Regions from separate parts of the Microbacterium rhizophilum genome, predicted to be linked through region 2. Evidence: predicted binding sites of a transcription regulator. Region 2 holds the regulator's gene; the other holds the start of a gene.
The links. The regulator HrcA, encoded in region 2, represses chaperone genes, less so after heat shock. The targets are predictions, from matches to a motif close to TTNGCACTCGNNNNNNNCGAGTGCNAA.
Positions count from the first base shown of each region.

Region 1 (7,737 bases), on a different contig from region 2:
CCGGTGTTGAACGTCGGGGCCGCGACGACCTCGCCGCCGGCGCCCTCGAACGCCTCGGTGATGTACTTCGCCAGACCCGTGCCGTACGCGTCGTTCAGGACGATGAGGCCGAGGGTCTGGTAGCCCTCGGAGGCGATGAAGTTGCCGTGCACGGCGCCCTGCAGCACGTCCGACGGAGCGGTGCGGAAGTAGAGGCAGTCGTCGTCGTAGGTCGTGAAGGCGTCCGAGGTGTTGGCGGGCGAGAACTGGATGACACCCTCGCCGACGACCTGGTCGATGAACTGCAGCGACGTCCCCGACGAGGCGGCGCCGACGATGGCCGAGACGTCCTCGCTGAGCAGGCGCGGGATCTCCGTCTCGTACGCCTTGTTGTCGGTGTCGCCCGAGTCGCCGTGGACGACGTCGAGCGACAGGCCCGACGTCTCGGTGTACTCGTTGATGAGCGACGTCGCGTAGTTGACGCCCTCGATCTCGGGCGGGCCGAGGAAGGCGAGCGTGCCGGTCACGGGCAGGGCCGTGCCGATCTTCAGCGACAGGTCGCCGCCGACCTCGCCGACGGGCTCGGTCGCGGGCTCGCAGACCGGGGCCTCGGCGACCGGCGACTCTTCGGACTCGTCGCTGGGGGCGGCCGAGGAGCCGCTTCCGCTGCCGCCGGCACAGCCGGCGAGGGTCAGAGCTGCGACGCCTGTGAGGACAAAGGCGCCGATCAGCTTCCGGGATCGAACCATTGTGGTTCCGTCCTTTCGGTAAGGACCCGCGGATGAGGGGGACTGGTGCCGACGCGCCCAGGGAGCGAGACGACGGCCGCGGGTAATGGACGGAAATCTACCTGCGATTTGTTACGTCTGTGTTTTCGGATGCCCTTCTGAGCAGACTGCACAGACATTCGCGATCAAATCGTTACCGCGGTTGTCATCCTGCGACGCATGGTGACCTCGCGGGGCCCTCGATCCGGGCTACACGCCCCCGTCGATCGCCACGACGGGCACCGGCCGCGGGCGGCGCGCATAGCGCACCTGATCGATCGTGAGCAGGATGCACGCGACCCAGACGATCGCGAATCCGATCCAGCGCGACGCGGGCATCGGCTCGTGCAGGATCGCGACGCCGACGATGAACTGCAGGATCGGGCCGGCGAACTGCAGCAGGCCCATGGTCGCGAGCGGGACGCGGCTCGCGCCCGCGGCGAACAGCAGCAGCGGGATCGCGGTGACGGCGCCCGCCGACAGCAGCAGGATCGTGTGCCACGCGCCGGCCGTGCCGAGCGTGATGCCGGTGGTCGCGGCGACGACGCCGAGCTGGGCGATCGCGAGGGGCGCGAGCCACAGCGTCTCGAGCGCCAGGCCGCTGATCGCGTCGACCGTGCCGCCGACCTGCTTCTTCACCAGGCCGTAGAGGCCGAACGAGGCCGTCAGCAGCAGCGCGTACCAGGGCACGCGACCGTAGGCCACGATGATCAGGATCACCGCGACCGCGGCGACGCCGATCGCCGTCCACTGCAGGACGCGCAGGCGCTCGCGCAGCACGAGCACCGCGAGCAGCACCGTGGTGATGGGGTTGATGAAGTAGCCGAGGCTGGCCTCGAGCACCTGGTCGCTCTGCGTCGCGATGACGAAGACCTGCCAGTTGACGTAGATGAGCGCGCCGGCGAGCCCCATCAGCAGCGCCAGGCGCGGACGGCGCAGCACGGCGAGGAAGCGGCCCCAGCCGCGCGTGACGGTGAGCAGCAGCGCGCAGAACACGAGCGAGAGGACGACGCGCCAGGCGACGACCTCCCACGAGCCGGTGGGAGCGAGGGCCACGAAGTACAGCGGCAGGATGCCCCAGAGCACGTACGCACCGAGCGCGTACAGGGTGCCGGCGGTCTCCCCCTGGTTCGAGCGGGCGAGGGGAGTCTGGGTCACCGAGTCAGCCTACGCCCGGCCCGGAGGCCCGAAGCGCCGCGGGCTCTGCCATCCATCGCGGCATTCCTGCCAAGCGACTCCGCCGACGCAGAAGGGCCCGGATCCGAGGATCCGGGCCCTTCGAGGACTGCAGCGTCTCAGCGGACGACGACCGCCAGGACGTCGCGGGCCGACAGGACGAGGAACTCGTCGGCGCCGAACTTGACCTCGGTGCCGCCGTACTTGCTGTACAGCACGCGGTCGCCGACGGCGACGTCGAGCGGAACGCGGTTGCCGTTGTCATCGATGCGACCCGGGCCCACCGCGACGACCTCGCCCTCCTGGGGCTTCTCCTTCGCGGTGTCGGGGATGACCAGACCGCTCGCGGTGGTCTGCTCGGCCTCGACCTGCTTGATGACGATGCGGTCCTCGAGCGGCTTGATGGAAACCGACACGGTGTACCTCTTCTTTCGTGTGCTTCGTACGGGAAGACTGTTTGCACTCTCCTGGGGAGAGTGCCAAGAGCAGTGTATGAGGCTTGCTGGCACTCACGCAACGCGAGTGCCAACCTTCGTCATCTCCCGGCCGCCGAGCGAGCGAAGCGAGCCGAAGCGCCCCCCCGCGACCCGCCTACGCTGGACGGATGGATTCGGCCGAGCTCGACGCCCTGCTCACGCGCGACGGGCTCGCGCTGCTCGAGTCGCTCGAGGCGACCGACTCGGCCGACGACGTCGCCCGCACGGTGTCGCGGCTGCGAGCGGCGGGGCACTCCCCCGACCTGGTGTCGGCGGTGGTCGGCCAGGCGCGCCTGCGCGGGCGCGCGGCGGGCAAGTTCGGCGAGTTCGCCTCGCGCATGCTCTTCACGCGCGCGGGCCTCGAGCAGGCGACGCGGATGTCCGTGTCCGCGCATCACGCGCACCGGATGCGCGGCGCCGCGATCGGCCGCGTCGCGGATCTCGGATGCGGCATCGGCGGCGATTCCCTCGCGTTCGCGGCCGTGGGCCTGCGCGTCCTGGCGGTGGACGCGGATCCCGTCACGGCGGCCCTCGCGGCGTACAACCTCGCGCCGTTCGGGAGCGACGTCGAGGTGCGCTCGGCGCTCGCCCAGGACGTCGACCTCGAGGGCGTCGACGCCGTGTGGCTCGATCCCGCGCGCCGCACGGCCGGTCACTCCGAGACCGCGCGGATCGCGGTGTCCGACTACTCCCCTCCGCTGGACTGGGTGTTCGCGCTCGCGGCGCAGATGCCGGCGGGCGTCAAACTCGGTCCCGGCCACGACCGCGACGCCCTCCCCGTGGGCGACGACGTCGAGACGCAGTGGATCAGCGTGGACGGCTCGACCGTCGAGCTGGTCGTGTGGACCGGATCGCTCGCGCGGCCGGGCGTGGGACGGTCCGCCCTGGTGCTGCGTGGCGACGCGGCGCACGAGCTCACCGCGCCCGCCGATGCCCCGGACGAGCCGGTGCGGGAACTCGGCGCGTATGTGCACGAGCCCGAGGGCGCGGTCATCCGCGCGCGTCTCGTGGGCGAGGTCGCCCGCGCCCTGGACGCCGGCCCGATCGCCCCCGGGATCGCCTACCTCACGGGCGACGCGGCGACAACGAGCCCGTTCGTGTCGTCCTTCCGCGTGCGCGAGGTGCTGCCGGCCGATCCGAAGCTGCTCGCGAAGGCGCTGCGCGCCCGCGGCATCGGCACGCTCGAGATCAAGAAGCGCGGCGTCGACATCGATCCCGCCGCGCTCCGCAAGCGCCTCGCGCTGAAGGGGCCGGAGTCGGCGACGCTGCTGCTCACGCGCGTGAGCGGCAAGCGCCTGGCGATCCTCGCCGACCGCGTCCCCCGCGCCTGAGGCGTTCTCTTCTCGGCCGCGCGCGGGCGAGGCTACGCGAGTCATCTCGACTCGCTGCGCCCGCTCGATAACCGGGTCGGCCGGTGTCCCCCATGGGGGAGCGAAGCGACCGTGCCGCGGATGCGGCCAACCAGCGCGCGGATGGAGCCTGCGACAGCCATCGATCGCGAGCGCCGGCGCGAAGCGTCGGTCGAGCGATCGATACGCGCGGCCAAGAAAAAAACACGCGATCGATCACGCGCGGCCTAGAAAGAACTGCTCAGACCCCCACGGCCTCCGCCGCCCGCTGCATGCCCCAGGCGATCCAGAACGCGCTGCACGCCACGGCGCCGAGGCCGAGGCCGAGCGCCCACCAAGCCAGGCCCGGCTGCGCCCGGCGCGCGATGAGCGCCACGAGCGCGAGCAGGATGGCGACGATCGCCACGGGCAGCGCCCACGCGCCGAACCACGACAGGCTGAGGCCGATCATCGCGATCGCGAGCGCCCACGTCGCGAGCCGCCCGCGCGAGCGACGCGCGGCGGCGGGCGGCGCGACCGGCATGGACGCCGCCCCCGCGTCGCGCGAAACCGTGCGCGCGGGACGCACCGAGCTCGCCTGGGCGTCCGGATCGGCGGGGTGCAGCACCGCGGGGTCCGTCATGACGTTCCCGCCACCTGGATCCGCGTGACCGGCAGGGTCGAGTCGGCGCCGAACGCGAGCGTGGACGGCGTCCGTCCCTCCGCGATCAGCTCCGCGGCGAGCGCGGCGATCATCGCGCCGTTGTCCGTGCACAGGCTCAGCGGCGGGATCCGCACAGTCACGCCTGCCGCCTCGGCCCGCGCCACCGCGACGTCGCGCAGCCGCTTGTTCGCGATCACGCCGCCGCCGAGCAGCAGCCGCGGCACGCCGTGCTGCGCGCACGCGTCGAGCGCCTTGGTGACGAGCACGTCGACGACGGCCTCCCGGAACGACGCGGCGACGTCCGCGACCGGCACGGGCTCGCCCGCGGCCTCGCGCTGCTCGATCCAGCGCGCCACGGCGGTCTTCAGCCCCGAGAACGAGAAGTCGTAGCGGTGCTTGGCCATGTCGCTCGCGCGCGACAGGCCGCGCGGGAACCGGATCGCGGCGGGATCGCCGTCGGCCGCCGCGCGGTCGATCTCGGGGCCACCGGGGTACGGCAGGCCCAGGATGCGCGCGACCTTGTCGAACGCCTCGCCCGCCGCGTCGTCCATGGTCTCTCCCAGCAGCTCGACGTCGCCGGTCAGATCCCGCACGAGCAGCAGCGACGTGTGGCCGCCCGACACGAGCAGCGCGACGGTCGGGTACTCCAGCGGCGGCGCATCCGCGTCCAGGATGTCCGCCGCGATGTGGCCGACGAGGTGGTTCACCGCGTACAGCGGCTTGCCGAGCGACACCGCGAGGGCCTTGGCCGCGCCGATGCCGACCATCAGCGCGCCGGCGAGGCCCGGGCCGCTCGTCACGGCGACGGCGTCGACGTCCTGCAGCGTGACGCCGGCCTCCGCGGTCGCGCGCTCGATCGCGGGCTGCAGCGCCTCGAGGTGGGCGCGCGCGGCGACCTCGGGCACGACGCCGCCGTAGCGGGCGTGCTCGTCCATGCTGCTGGCGATCGTGTTGCTGAGCAGGATGTTCCGCTCGCCGGGGCCTGTGCGGCCGCGGACGATCCCGATGCCGGTCTCGTCGCAGCTCGTCTCGATCCCGAGGACGAGGGGGCCGGTCATGTGCACGCTCCTGCGTCGGCGGGGTCGGGGGTGCGGGCGGCGGCCCAGGCCTCGAGGTCGAGGCGCATCACGACGGCGTCGACGTCGTCGGGCTGGTAGTAGCCGGGGCGGCGGCCGAGCTCGGCGAAGCCCTCCGACGCGTACAGCGCCTGGGCCACGGGGTTGTCCGCGCGCACGTCGAGGAACACCTCGCGCACGCGCCGACCCGCGGCGTCCTCGAGCAGCGTGGTGAGCAGCGCGCGCCCGCGGCCGCGCCCGCGGGAGGCCTCGGCGACGGCGATGGTCTGCACGTCGGCGTCGCGCGATCCGGGGAGCGCCCGCAGGCCGGCGTACCCGACGACGCGGCCCGCGAGCTCGTCGACGTAGTAGCGCGTGTGCTCGGCGGCGAGCTCCTCGCGCATCATGGGCTCCGACCATGCGTCGGTCGGGAACGAGGCGCGCTCGAGCGCCATGATCCCACCGAGATCGTCCGGAGTCGCCGGCCGGATGCTCACGCGCGCACCTTCTTCGGAGCGTGGCCGACGGTGACATCCGGCGAGCGCAGGTACAGCGGCTCGGTCTCGGCGAGCCCGCCCGTGGGCTGCCATCCGGCGGCGAGCATGAGCGCCGCGACGCGACCGACGTCCGCGGCGCGGATCGACGGGGCGTGCACGATCTCCGCGCCGGACGTCAGCGGGTCGGCGGACAGGTCGGCCGTCTGCGGGCGCAGCTCGGGCCCGGCGACGCGGCGCGGCAGGCCGCGCCCGTCGACGCCGTCGTACACGGTGACGGCGTTCTCGCGGCGGCGGGCGTCGGTGACGATCGCGAACGGGCCGGATGCCCCGGCGTCCAGGTGCCCCAGGGCCGCGGCGTCGTGGCTCGGCACCGGCACGACCGGGAGCCCGCGGCCGAGCGCGAACGCGCGCGCGGCGGCGATGCCGATCCGCAGTCCGGTGAAGGCGCCGGGGCCCATGCCCGCAGCGACATGCGTGATCCCGCCGCCCGCCTCATCCAGCGCGCGTTCGAGCAGCGTGCCGATGATCTCGGCGTGCCCGAGGGTGTTCTCGCTCTGGGCGACCGCGCGCACGGCACCGTCCGGCTCGACGACCGCGACGGTCGACCCGATCGAGGTGTCGATGGCGAGGATCACCGATCCAGGGTATCGACGCATGCTGACGGGAAGCCTGGGACGCCGACGCGCGGCGTCACTGCGCGGGAGCGGGGATCAGGTACGACGACAGGTCGACGTCGGCGGGCCGGACCGCGACGAACGCGGGCACGAGCTCGGCGAGCAGTTCGTCGATCGCGGGCGTGCACCGACCGGGCACGGCGAGGCCGCCCATCGGGTACCGGCCGACGCCGGCCTCGTCGGGACCCGTCCAGACCGTCGTGCACCCGCCCAGGCCGACGTCCTGCACGGAGACGACGGTGCCGTCGATCCGGACGTCGCGATCCCGATCGGCAGCGGGTCCGGGGGAGATCGACGACAGGCGCGAGAGCCTCCAGTCCTGCCCCTGCGCGCCGCAGCTCACGATCAGGTCGTCGTCGGCGACGGGCGTATAGCCGGCCGCCGCCACGACGTCGCACGCCGTCACGCGCTCCGCGGCCACCGGGCGCAGCAGCGTCTCGTCGCCGGCCAGCGCTCGCTCGGCGAACGCGGCGGCGGCCTCCTCGGCGGGTGAGCAGTCGGTGATCATCGGCCCGCCGTTCGAGAACGACACGACGTGGTCATCGTCGACCGGCAGGTACCAGGTGCACGTCGACTGGTCGGCGAGGATCGCCACCGCCCCACCCAGCGCCCGCTGCGGCATCCGCGCGATCTCGGCGTCCGGGCTGATGACCGACACCTCCACGTCGCGCGGTCGGCAGGTGATGTCCACGCCGGTATCCGGTGTGTCCGCACCGGCCGCCAGACACGAGTCGATCGCCGCCGCCACGCGCATCAGCTCGAGCAGGTCGCGATCCGGCAGCTCGACCGCCGCCGCCGCATCGCCCGCGGGCGCGGGGTCGCGAACCGCGCAGCCCGACGCGAGCAGCGCCGCGACGACGACGCCGACCACGGCGATGGAACGTGTGATGGTGCCCATGTCCGACTCCCCGATCTCCGCGCGACGCCGCGCAGGATCAGGATGGCGTGCGGGCATACATGCCGTCTGTCGGCCTTTCGGCTGGCAGCCGTTCGGGGGACAGGACCGGCCGGAAGCCTTACGCCTGCGCCCTCGCGATCGTCACCACGCGGGGAGCGTCGAGGTCGAGGTCCTCGGGGGAGCCGGCGGCGCCGACCGGGCGCTCGATCTCGATGTCGAACCA
Region 1 is NZ_JBCNUN010000009.1:130,899-138,635, reverse strand. It holds gene AAD528_RS14390 (ABC transporter substrate-binding protein) at 1-728, opposite strand, end outside; gene rarD (EamA family transporter RarD) at 957-1,904, opposite strand; gene groES (co-chaperone GroES) at 2,042-2,338, opposite strand; gene AAD528_RS14375 (class I SAM-dependent methyltransferase) at 2,527-3,729, shown strand; gene AAD528_RS14370 (hypothetical protein) at 3,989-4,369, opposite strand; gene tsaD (tRNA (adenosine(37)-N6)-threonylcarbamoyltransferase complex transferase subunit TsaD) at 4,366-5,448, opposite strand; gene rimI (ribosomal protein S18-alanine N-acetyltransferase) at 5,445-5,942, opposite strand; gene tsaB (tRNA (adenosine(37)-N6)-threonylcarbamoyltransferase complex dimerization subunit type 1 TsaB) at 5,939-6,577, opposite strand; gene AAD528_RS14350 (hypothetical protein) at 6,633-7,514, opposite strand; gene tsaE (tRNA (adenosine(37)-N6)-threonylcarbamoyltransferase complex ATPase subunit type 1 TsaE) at 7,633-7,737, opposite strand, start outside.
Region 1: a site for HrcA is predicted at 2,425-2,451, ahead of groES (co-chaperone GroES). Genes of this name have one in related genera too.

Region 2 (7,737 bases):
AGATGATCCGCCAGTCGCCGCCGGCGTCGTTGGAGATCATCGCCAGGATGAGGAACGTCGGCGTCACCATCAGGAAGTGGATGACGAGCAGCGTGATGCGCTCGAACCAGCCGCCGAAGTAGGCGGCCGCGGCGCCGATCACCGCGGACAGGATCGTCGTTCCGATGGACACCACCAGCGCGATCAGGAGGGAGCGCTGCAGCCCCACGACGACCATGGCGAACAGGTCGTTGCCCGCGCCGCTCGTGCCGAACCAGTGCTCGGCGCTCGGCGGGTCGCTCAGTGAGAGGAAGTCGAGCTCGATGTGGTCGAACTGCTGCAGGAACGGCCCGAAGACCGCGAACAGCGCGAGCAGGAGGAAGATGCCGAGGCCCGCGAGGGCGCCGCGGTTGCGGGCGAAGCGGCGGCTGTACAGCTCCCACTTCGACATGCGCTTGCGGCCGGGGGCGCGCAGCTCGCGCTCGCTGGGCGGCGGGTTGTCGCCGTGCTCCAGCGGATCGATCAGGTCGGTGGTCACGCTCATGTCAGCTCACCCGCACTCGGGGGTCGAGGACCACGACGGCGATATCCGACAGCACGGCGCCGACGGCCGTGAAGACCGCGCCGAAGGCCGCGACGGCGACGACGCCGTGGATGTCGTTGTTCGTGATCGTGTCGAGGAAGTACTTGCCCATGCCCTGCCAGGCGAAGATCCCCTCGGTGAGGATCGCGCCGGTGAAGATCGCGGGGATGGAGAACGCGACCTGCGTCGCGACGGGGATCAGCGACGTGCGCAGCGCGTGGCGGCGCACGGCCTGCGCCTTGGTCAGGCCCTTGGCCCGGGCCATGCGCACGTAGTCCGTCTTGATGTTGTCGAGCAGCAGCGAGCGCTGCAGGAAGTGGTACTGCGCGTAGCCGGTGATCACCAGCGCGAGCGTGGGGAGCACGAGATGCTGCAGGGTGTCGAGGACGGCGGGGAAGAAGCCGTCGACTCCTCGAGACGCGGCGCCGGTCACGTAGAAGATGCGCGTGCCGACGGCGTTGTTGAGCGCGATCGCGAGGAGCACGATGCCCAGCGCGCCGACCACGATCGGGATGTTCATCGTCACGATCGAGATGCCCTGCCACACGCGGTCGGCGGTCTTGTACTGGCGGGCCGCGGTGTAGACGCCGAGGCCGACGCCGACGAGGGTCAGCAGGATCGTCGCGCCCAGCATCAGCTCGGCGGAGATCCACATGCGGTAGGCGACCTGCTCGTTGACGGACTGCCCGACGGGGCTCACGCCCCAGTCCCAGCGGAGCAGGATGCCGCTGATCCAGCCCCACCAGCGCTCGATGAGCGGCACCTTGTCGTCGAGGTTGCGCGGGCGCAGCAGACCGACGATCTGCTCTTCGGACAGGGGAGGGCGGCGTCCGACGTAGTTCGCGCGCGGGTCCAGATAGCCCCAGGCGAGGAAGTACGTCAGATTGGTCACCGCCAGGATCATCAGCAGCCAGCCCGCAGTGCGGCGCAGCAGGAAACGGATCAAGGCGTGGAGCTTCTTTCGTGACAGACGTTTCGGCGACTCTACGCTCGGGCGCGTGCTCCACCAGCACGAGCGGGCAGCCGTGCGAAAAGCGTTACCGTTCTGTGTTCTCCCTGTGAAAAGCACGCAACATGGTGGGAATGACAACGCAACCTGCATGGTGCACGCGGGCGCGGGGATCGAAGACCGGGCGTTCTGCGCGTCGGGCGTCCGGGCGGGGTGACGGACCTGGCGCACCGTAGAATCGAGGGGACATGTCACCCCGCGCCTCTACACCGCTCGAGCCCGCCGCGACGCCCCCCGAGCGCATCCGCAACTTCTGCATCATCGCCCACATCGACCACGGCAAGTCCACGCTGGCCGATCGCATGCTGCAGATCACCGGCGTGGTCTCGGACCGCGACATGCGTGCGCAGTACCTCGACCGGATGGACATCGAGCGCGAGCGCGGCATCACGATCAAGTCGCAGGCCGTGCGCATGCCGTGGGAGCAGGACGGCGAGACGTTCGCGCTGAACATGATCGACACGCCGGGTCACGTCGACTTCACCTACGAGGTGTCCCGCTCGCTCGCCGCGTGCGAGGGCGCGATCCTGCTCGTCGACGCGGCACAGGGCATCGAGGCCCAGACGCTGGCGAACCTCTACCTCGCGCTCGAGAACGACCTGACGATCGTCCCGGTGCTGAACAAGATCGACCTGCCGGCGGCCGATCCGGATCGCTTCGCGAAAGAGCTCGCCGACCTCATCGGCGGCGACCCCGACGACGTGCTGCGGGTGTCGGGCAAGACGGGGCAGGGCGTCGAGGAGCTGCTGGACCGCCTCGTCAGGGAGATCCCCGCGCCGAAGGGCGACGCCGAGGCGCCGGCCCGCGCGATGATCTTCGACTCGGTCTACGACGCCTACCGCGGCGTGGTGACGTACGTCCGCATGATCGACGGCACCCTCACGCCGCGCGAGCGGATCCAGATGATGTCGACGCGCGCCACGCACGAGCTGCTCGAGATCGGCGTCTCCGCGCCGGAGCCCGTGCCTTCGAAGGGCCTCGGCGTCGGCGAGGTGGGCTACCTCATCACCGGTGTGAAGGACGTGCGGCAGTCGAAGGTCGGCGACACGATCACCAACGCGCGCACGCCCGCGACCGAGGCGCTGGCGGGGTACGTCGACCCGAAGCCGATGGTCTACTCGGGTCTGTATCCGATCGACGCCAGTGACTATCCCGACCTGCGCGAGGCGCTCGACAAGCTGAAGCTGTCGGATGCCTCGCTGGCCTACGAGCCGGAGACCTCCGTCGCGCTGGGCTTCGGGTTCCGCTGCGGCTTCCTCGGCCTGCTGCACCTGGAGATCATCACCGAGCGCCTCGAGCGCGAGTTCGGGCTCGACCTGATCACGACGGCGCCGAGCGTGATCTACGAGGTGACGTCCGAGACGGGCGAGAACATCGTCGTGACCAACCCGAGCGAGTATCCGGACGGCAAGATCAATGCCGTGACCGAGCCGATCGTGAAGGCGTCGGTCCTCGCACCCAAGGACTACGTCGGCACGATCATGGACCTGTGCCAGAGCCGGCGCGGCACGCTGCTCGGCATGGACTACCTGTCGGAGGAGCGCGTCGAGTTGAAGTACACGATGCCGCTCGGCGAGATCGTGTTCGACTTCTTCGACCAGCTCAAGAGCCGCACGCAGGGCTACGCGAGCCTCGACTACGAGCCCGCCGGGCGCCAGGAGGCCGACCTCGTGAAGGTCGACATCCTGCTGCAGGGCGACCGCGTCGACGCGTTCAGCGCGATCGTGCACCGCGACAAGGCCTACGCGTACGGCACCACGATGACCGAGCGGCTGCGCAAGCTGATCCCGCGTCAGCACTTCGAGGTGCCGATCCAGGCCGCGATCGGCGCGCGCATCATCGCGCGCGAGAACATCCGCGCGATCCGCAAGGACGTGCTGGCCAAGTGCTACGGCGGTGACATCACCCGCAAGCGCAAGCTGCTCGAGAAGCAGAAGGAAGGCAAGAAGCGGATGAAGACCATCGGCCGGGTCGAGGTGCCGCAGAACGCGTTCATCGCGGCCCTGTCCGGCGACGTCGAGACCAAGGCCAAGTAGGCGCTCAGGCTCGGCACGTAGGGTGGATGACATGCGTCGCGGGACCTTCCAGGACGAGACGGTCGACTATGCGGCGGTCGGCGCCACGCAGGCGCACGACCTGCTGCAGTACCCGCCGGAGCACAGCCTCCCGGCGGCCGATTCGTGGCGCATCGGCAGCGGCGAGGACCGCTTCCGCTCGGCGGGCGACGCGCTGCTGTCCTGGGGAGCGCTGAAGGGCGCGGGCCTGAAGGTGACCGACGTGCGGCCCGCTCCGGGCCCGGCGTACTCCGGCGTCAGCTTCGACGGCGAGGGCAACGCGATCGCCCCCTCCAAGCTCGAGACCGACCAGCGCTACGACGCCGAGGGCACGCCGTACGCGGGCCCGGGCACCACGCTGCGCGTGCACGGTCGCGTGAACGGCATGCGCGCCGATGCCGAGCTGCGCGTCATCTTCGTGATCGAGGAGGCCCGTCGCGTCGGCTTCGCGCTCGGCACCGTCGGCGGCTCCATGGTGAGCGGCGAGGAGTCGTTCACGATCGAGTGGCGCGACAACGACGAGGTCTGGTTCACCGTGAAGGCCTTCGACCGGCCCGTGGGCCTGCTGTACCGGATGTTCCGCGGCTTCGTGCGCCGTCGGCGCCGGGCCCTGTCCGCCGGCTACCTGCGCGCGATCTCCCCGCTGTTCGCCACGCCGGGGTCCTGATGGCCGGTGCGCTTCCGCTGGGCGATCCCGCTCCGGCGGACGGACGCCTGCCCGCGCAGGTGCGGATCGATCCGGATGTCGACTTCGGCGTCTACCTGCACGTGCCGTTCTGCCGTGTGCGATGCGGTTACTGCGACTTCAACACCTACACGTCGGGTGAGCTGCGCGGCGCGCGCCAGGACGAGTACGCCGACACCCTGCTGCGCGAGGTCGCGCTGGGGCGGGAGGTGCTCGCCGAGGCGGGCGCGCTGCGCGCCGCGAGCACGGTGTTCTTCGGCGGCGGCACGCCCACGCTGCTGCCGGCGGGCGACCTGGGCCGGATGCTCGACGGCGTGATCTCCGCGTTCGGGCTCGCCGACGGCGCCGAGATCACGATCGAGGCGAACCCCGACACGGTGACGCCCGCCGTCGCGCGCGAGCTCGCGGCATCCGGCGTCACGCGGATCTCGGTCGGCATGCAGTCGTCCGTGCCGCACGTGCTCGCCGCGCTCGACCGCACCCACACGCCCGGCAACGTCCGCACTGCCGTGGACGCCGCGCGCGGGGCCGGGCTCGACGTGAGCGTCGACCTGATCTACGGCGCGCCGGGGGAGACCCTCGCCGACTGGGAGGCGTCGCTGGACGCCGCCCTCGCGCTCGAGTCGGATCACATCTCGGCCTACGCGCTCATCATCGAGGACGGCACCAAGCTCGCGCGGCAGATCCGCCGCGGCGAGGTGCCCGCCCCGGATGACGACCTGCAGGCCGACATGTACGAGCTGGCGGACGCGAAGCTCGGGACGGCGGGCTTCGACTGGTACGAGGTCAGCAACTGGTCGCGCGGCGTGGAGCACCGCTCGCGCCACAACCTGGCCTACTGGCGCGGCCTCGACTGGTGGGGCTTCGGTCCGGGCGCCCACAGCCACGTCGGCGGTCTGCGCTGGTGGAACGTCAAGCATCCGGCCGCCTATGCGCAGCGCCTCTCGCTCGGCGAGTCGCCGGCGGCGGGACGCGAGATCCCGGATGCGGAGGCCCGGGCCCTGGAGCGCGTGCTGCTGGAGAGCCGGATCCGCGAGGGTCTGGCCGTCGATGCCCTCGCGCCGGACGCGCGCCGCGCGGTCGCGGGCCTCGTCGCCGACGGCCTGGTCGACGGCGCCGCGGCGGTGCGCGGCCGCGTGGTCCTGACGTTGCGCGGGCGGCTGCTCGCCGACGCCGTGGTGCGCGCGCTCACGGAGTGACACGTTCTCCGGAGATGCCGGCTTCTCAGGACTTCGCGAGCGCAATCGATCCTGAGAACGCGGGATCCCCTGAGAAGCGACCTGCGGTGCGGGCTTACAACCTGCGCGAGGGATTCTCGCTAGAATTGGCACTCAGAAGGATCGAGTGCCAAGCGCGACGGGGAGGTGCCCATGGTCACGGAACGCGGACTGCAGGTCCTCCGTGCGATCGTGCAGGACTACGTCGACACGCACGAGCCGGTCGGCAGCAAGTCGATCGTCGAGCGGCATGCCTTCGGGGTGTCGGCCGCGACGATCCGCAACGACATGGCGCTGCTCGAGGACGAGGAGCTGATCGCCGCTCCGCACACGTCCTCGGGGCGGGTGCCGACCGACAAGGGGTATCGGGTCTTCGTCGACCACCTCGCCGAGCTGCGCCCGCTGTCCGCGGCGCAGCGCGCGGCGATCTCGACGTTCCTCGCGGATCCCGCCGACCTCGACGACCTGCTCGCCCGCACCGTGCGGCTGCTCACGCAGCTCACGGGCCAGGTCGCGCTGGTCCAGTACCCGTCATTCGCCTCCGCGAACGTCACGCACGTCGAGCTCGTGCGGCTCGACGAGTTCCGGATGCTCGTGATCATCGTCACCGACACCGGACGCGTCTCGCAGCGACTCACGGCCACGCCGCGGGGCGTGGACGAGGAGGACGTCGCGGTGCTGCGCGCGCAGCTCGCGGCGCTCATCGCGGGGCGCTCCGTGCGATCCGGATCCGAGCGGATCGACGCGCTGCGCGCATCCGCCCCCGGCGAGCGGTCGCGGCTCGACGAGGCGCTCATCACGATCGCGGCGGTGGTGGGCGAGGAGCTCGACGAGTTCCGGCAGGACCGGCTGGTGATGGCCGGGGCCGCGACGCTCGCCAGGCGGGAGCAGGACTTCCGCGGCAGCATCCATCCGCTGCTCGAGGCGATCGAGGAGCAGGTGACGCTGCTGCGGCTGATGTCGGAGATGGCCGCGGACGACAAGGGCCTGTCCGCCAGCATCGGCCGCGAGAACGCCGCGTTCGGTCTGGGTGAGGCCTCGATCATCGCGAGCGACTACGACGCGACGATCGGCCGCGCGCGCGTGGGACTCATGGGACCCGTGCGCATGGACTACCCCAGCAACCTGGCGGCGGCACGCGCGGTGGCGCGGTACCTGACCCGGCTGCTGGACGAGGACGACAACCGCCGGTAGGCGGACCGAAGGTGTACCCGGATCGCGCTGGGCGCGATCCTCGACGAGATGCGGATCGCGCGGCGCGCGATCCATCGAGAGGCGAGTGTGGCTGATCACTACGAGGTGCTCGGGGTGTCGCGCGAGGCGACGTCCGACGAGATCAAGAAGGCGTACCGCAGGCTCGCGCGCCAGCTTCATCCCGACGTGAACCCCAGCGAGGACGCGTCGGAGAAGTTCAAGGCCGTCACGCACGCCTACGAGGTGCTGAGCGACGACGAGAAGCGCCGCCGCTACGACATGGGCGGCGACGACGGCATGTTCGGCGGCGCCGGGGGCGGCTTCGGCGGGTTCAGCGACATCTTCGAGACGTTCTTCGGTGCGGGAGGCGGCGGCCGGGGCGGACGCCCGCGGTCGCGCCGGGAGCGCGGTCAGGACGCGCTCGTGCGCGTCACGCTCGAGCTCGGCGACGTGGTCTTCGGGGCGCACCGCGACCTCGAGGTCGACACGGCCGTCCTGTGCGAGACCTGCCAGGGCTCGTGCTGCCAGCCCGGCACCAGTCCCGAACGCTGCGAGATCTGCGGCGGCTCGGGCCACGTGCAGCGCCAGGTGCGCAGCCTCCTCGGCAACGTCGTGACCTCGCAGCCCTGCGGCGCGTGCCAGGGGTACGGCACCACGATCCCGCACCCGTGCCCGACATGCGGCGGCCAGGGCCGCGTCCGCTCGCGCCGCACGGTGTCGGTCGACATCCCGGCGGGTGTCGAGTCGGGTCTGCGCCTGCAGCTGCCCGGATCGGGCGAGGTCGGCCCCGCGGGCGGCCCGAACGGCGACCTCTACATCGAGGTGCAGGTCACGCCGCACGCCGTGTTCAGCCGCGACGGCGACGACCTGCTCGCGACGCTGGAGGTGTCGATGACCGACGCCATCCTGGGCACGACGACCACGATCGACGCGCTCGACGGCACGGTTGACCTCGAGCTGCGCGCGGGCGTGCAGGGCGGCGACGTCCTGACGATCAAGGACCGCGGCATCACCGG
Region 2 is NZ_JBCNUN010000001.1:336,031-343,767, reverse strand. It holds gene AAD528_RS01775 (ABC transporter permease) at 1-523, opposite strand, end outside; gene AAD528_RS01770 (ABC transporter permease) at 525-1,508, opposite strand; gene lepA (translation elongation factor 4) at 1,760-3,607, shown strand; gene AAD528_RS01760 (DUF1990 domain-containing protein) at 3,639-4,292, shown strand; gene hemW (radical SAM family heme chaperone HemW) at 4,292-5,509, shown strand; gene hrcA (heat-inducible transcriptional repressor HrcA) at 5,681-6,721, shown strand; gene dnaJ (molecular chaperone DnaJ) at 6,809-7,737, shown strand, end outside.